2 regions of the Flavobacterium bizetiae genome follow, and region 2 is predicted to be linked to the other one. Evidence: riboswitches for the same ligand, from Rfam matches in the RefSeq annotation. Region 2 holds a riboswitch; the other holds the start of a gene.
The links. A riboswitch is a leader RNA that binds a small molecule or an ion and turns the genes downstream of it on or off. The one in region 2 is predicted to bind S-adenosylmethionine.
Positions count from the first base shown of each region.

Region 1: it holds a riboswitch for S-adenosylmethionine, as region 2 does, so the genes downstream of both, L0669_RS15280 (TlpA disulfide reductase family protein) here and L0669_RS07705 (alpha/beta fold hydrolase) in region 2, are expected to answer to the same signal.

Region 1 covers NZ_CP091861.1:3,558,710-3,561,119, reverse strand. The annotation lists gene L0669_RS15280 (TlpA disulfide reductase family protein) at 1-923, opposite strand, end outside; SAM riboswitch class I at 1,179-1,278, opposite strand; gene L0669_RS15275 (outer membrane protein assembly factor) at 1,564-2,410, shown strand, end outside.
Region 2 covers NZ_CP091861.1:1,727,458-1,729,867, reverse strand. The annotation lists gene thrA (bifunctional aspartate kinase/homoserine dehydrogenase I) at 1-126, opposite strand, end outside; gene L0669_RS07705 (alpha/beta fold hydrolase) at 128-1,111, opposite strand; SAM riboswitch class I at 1,189-1,297, opposite strand; gene L0669_RS07700 (hypothetical protein) at 1,487-1,678, opposite strand; gene L0669_RS07695 (homoserine dehydrogenase family protein) at 2,292-2,410, opposite strand, start outside.

The sequences.
Region 1 (2,410 bases), 1.8 Mb from region 2:
ACAATAATACCTTTAGAGTCTACGAGATAATTGCCTGGAATTGCTCTTACTCCGTATAATTTTGCGATAGCGCTATTCCAGAATAATAAATCGGAAACTTGTAACCAGTCTAAGTGATCGTCCTGAATTCCTTTTATCCAGTTTTCTTTCTTTTTATCTAAAGAAATACCAATAATATTAAATCCTTTATCATGATATTCTTTGTAAGCGGCAACGATATTTGGGTTTTCTTTTCTACAAGGTCCACACCATGACGCCCAAAAATCAACTAAGGTGTATCCCTTTAGATTTTCTGAAAAACGAACCGATTTTCCTTCGGGATCTTTAGACACGAAATCCGGTGCTTTTTTCCCTACCTGCAATCCGTTAAGTACTTTTACAAGTTCCTGTAGTTCTTTCACGTAAGTGGAATTTTGCTGACTCTTATCTAAAAGTGCAATGTTTTGTGTTATTTGTTCCGGGCTTAGTCTATACGACCAATTTCGATACAATACGTATGCAGAAACCAGAGAACCAGGATGTTCTGTTATAAATTTACTTATATTAATATCGTTTGATTTTCTATAAAGATTAAACAAATCCTGAGACGCAGAACCTTCTACAATGGATGTGCTGTAATATTTAACGGGGCTTAATTTTACCGTAATGGGAGATTTTTCAAGGAATATATACAATGGCGAATTTGATGTATTTACGCTTAATCCGTAGAGTTCCGGTAATTTTACTTTTGTTTTAAAACTAAATTTACCATCTGTAACTTTTACAGAATCTATAGTGGTAAACATCTTGTTATGAAACTTTTGCAGATATACATATTGCGCAACAGTATCTACAACTGTTCCTTTTAACTGTACATTTGCCTCTTGTGCCTGAGTTGTTGTTGCGGCAAGACACAGGGCCAGAAATACTACTATTTTTTTCATTGGGTTTGTTTTTAAAAAATTGGACATAGAAATTCCGAGACCATTATAAAAATGATCTGTTATTTAGGGATAAAAAGGGAAAGGGATTTTTGAGAAAAGTTACGTGTATTGCATTCGGAAAATCGAAAAAGGATTTTCTCTTTTTGAAAATAAGTTACATTGTTCTGGACAGTCGGATAATATTTGTTCAGTTTTCATTCTAAAAAATAAATGATTTAATACTTAATGATCTTATGCAGATTTACTAATGAAATCTTCTTATCTGTCCGCCTTGACGGAAGGATTTAGCACCTTATTTGGCAACAGGTTGCTAAGACATCACCGGGCCTACTCCCTCAGTCTTTCTGGATAAGTTCATGTAGATTTTTTCTACTCTGCAAATATATAATATAAATTCTATGTAATTAGTAGAGTTTTAATTTATTTTTAAAAATATTTTAAATTAAGCTGTAGAGAATCTGATTGTTTTCTGTTTTTCAGCCCATAAAGTCCTCTTTCTTAAAACTTTAGAAAAAAATTTTTATCTTTAAGTTTTATATGAAGGCAAAAAAATGTTCCAAAGCATTTTATAACCATTTCATTTCATGCGCTTTAGAATACATAAACGGTTTATAAGAACTAATTTAAAAGTAAATTTAAAATGCAGAAAATTCTACCTTTCGTCATCATGTTCTTGTGGTCTTCAGGCATTTGGAGCCAAACAAAATCTAAAGATAGTATCGCAAAATCTAAGGCTGATAAAAATATTGATTTTAATGTAATGCCTTATTTAAATTATAATCGCACTCTTGAATTTATGTTTGGCGCAATCCCAATGATGATGTACAAAGTAAACAAGGCTGATACTATTTCGCCTAAGTCTTTATCTGGAATTTCTGCTGTTTACAGTACTAATAAATCGTATTTTATTGCGTCGTTTAACAAATGGTATTTTAAAGAAGATACCTGGCGCGGGCAATTATTTTTTGCAACGGGCGACCAGAATGCACAATTTTATGCGGATGATATTGATGTACCGGGGTTTTACGATTACAGTACCAAAACGACTATGGTCAATTTTAGTCTTCAGCGTAAAGTGATAAAATACTTATATGCAGGTATTGGTTATGCTTACGCGCATTACAATACAAATTATCAGGATAATGTTGAGCCAACATCTGTTACGCACACTAATGGCTTACAATTGAATATGATGTACGATACGCGTGATGCTGTTTATTATCCGACAAAAGGAAGTAAAATAAAATTACGCTGGCTTAATTATCCGGAATGGTTTGGAAATGATGTTACTGCGAATAAAATCCTCTCTGAATACAATACTTATTTCCCAATGCGAAACGGAACCGATGTATTAGCAGCCCGATTTGCAGGAAAGTTCGGTTTGGGAACTATTGCTTTCGAACAGCAAGTTACGATTGCTAATGAAGACATTAGAGGATATTCTGAAGGCAAATACCGTGGCGACGGACTTATGGCTCTTCAGGGTG
Region 2 (2,410 bases):
TCCGCGAGCCGAAACGACAACAGCAATTTGTTCTCCTTGATTTACTTTATCAGAAATGATTGAAACTACTTTGTTAAGTCCTTCTCCGTTTGATAACGATTTGCCTCCAAATTTTAATATTTTCATTTTATTTTTCTATTGTTTCTGCCTTAAAAATATCGGCAAGTAAATGATCTAATTGTTTGTACTCGATTAAAAAAGCGTCATGTCCGTGAACCGAATCTATTTCGCTGTAAAAAACATTGTCTTTGAACTTTTTTAATTCCTGATAAGTTTCCCGATTTTCTTTTGGTGTAAAAAACAAATCTGAATTGATTCCGATAATATGAATCGCTGCATTTGTTCTGGACAATAAAGTTTCGAAATCCTCACTGTTTCTGGTAATATCTATGGTTTTAAGCAATTGGTTCATCAGTTTATACGATGCCAATTGGTATCTCTTTTGTAGTTTTTGACCGTGATGCGCCAACCAGCTTTCTATATTAAAAATAGAAAGTTCGTTATTGATTGTTCTTTGAAATTTTTCTTTGAATGATTCAGGAGAGCGATAACACAACATGGCATGAATTCTGGCATCTTCTATAGGTTTTGAAGAATTGTTCAAGATTTGCTCTTGCAGGTAGCAATTTGCAATCATCCAGTCAGTCGATTTCCAGTCGGTTGCAATGGGTATCAGGTTTTGAGTAATGTTAGGTTCTAATGCAAGAATTTCCCATGCAATTCCCCCACCCACAGAACCACCAATAATAGTGTGTACCTGGGCAATATTTAAAGCCTCTAAACCTTTAATAAAAATTCGGGCAATATCTCTTGTTGTAAAATCCTGATAGTTTTCGATGATAAAAGAATCATTCCCGTTTCCAGGAACGTCGAATGCCAATATGGTATATTTGTTGGTATCGATTGTTTTTTCGTCGCCAATTAAGTCATTCCACCAGCCATTTTCTCCGGTAACCTGAGCGTTTCCGGTCAAAGCATGATTAACCAAAACTATAGGCGCGCTATGCAATGGTAAACCAAAAAGTGTAAAGCTTAATGGCAATAATGGATATGATGCACCACTTTCTGTGATGAAATCTTGAATTATAATGGGACTTGGTATATTTTCCAATTTCAAATCTTTTTAATTTTGATTTGTATGTGGAAATATTAGAAAGAAAGTACTAGAGTGAAACTAGAAAATTCTTGTTGTTATCTTTCCACGTTTGGGCGTGGTAGAATGCAGCACCTTCTTCGATTTAACGAAGGGTTGCTAAGGATTCATCGGGTCTAATCCCTCGTCCTTTCTTTATAACATTTCAATACGTATTTGAACTTAACGGTGCAAATTAACTACTTATTTCTTAAACTAACAAATTTTATCGAAACTGATTCCTCAATTTCTTAAACATAATTCAATCAGAAACTATTGTACGCAAAAAATTACCGAACAATTTGCCCAGTAAATTTAAGCAGGTATTACCCTAATTTATGAGTGCTTTTCAAGTTAGATGAAAAGAGTTTCATTTTCTTTTGAATACATCAAAAACAATAATGAATTTGGTTCTTTTTTCTCCGCTTTTTTATCAGTCTCAGTTATTCCGAAACTTGGATGAATTAATTCATTTACTGGCGGAGGATTATTTCTTTCGATTTTGCTTCTGAAAAGTTTTTTTCTTAAGTAGTTGATTGTGCTCATGATATTTAAGTTTATGTTAGTTTGCGTTTTATAATCTTTATCGTTTGTTTAATTTTTTGTTATGGCAACCAAATGGAATAAAAAAACCCTTTTGATTAAAATACCAAAAGGGTTTAAGTTTTTTACAACTTATATATACTTTTAGTATCAACAGACGTGTACACAAATACGTGCGACATTAAACATCTTGTTCATCTGTAGGGATTTATTCATCTGTGATTTAATTGCTATTTTAAAAAATTCTTGCATTTGTTTTATTTTAATAAGCTTCCCGGAAACTGCCGAAATATTTTTACTTTATTCTTCTTTTTTTAATCAATAAGAAATAAAGTTGCTTTAACTTTTGTCCCGATCGACATAACTATTATTCAGAATACTAAATTTATTTTCTGGTAATTTTGAGGTATTACAAATGTGCGAATATTTTTTCAATTACGCAAGTGAGGATCAGCAAATTAATCTTAAAAAACGTTAAAAAACACCATTTTAACGTTAAAAAACATCTTACAAATTTAAGAGATCAATAATTGAACGTTAAAACCTACAAAAATAAACGTAATGAACTTTCCTGTTTCAATATATCAAAGAACAACTAACTACTATTCGAAACCACTTACAGCCAAACTGCTTCTTTATTTTTAATTTTTTCGGCTACCTTTAAAATGTCAGTTATTATCCCTCTCGAGATTGCCTGTTTACATGCCGAAGCGCTTTGAATTGCTATTGGAACAT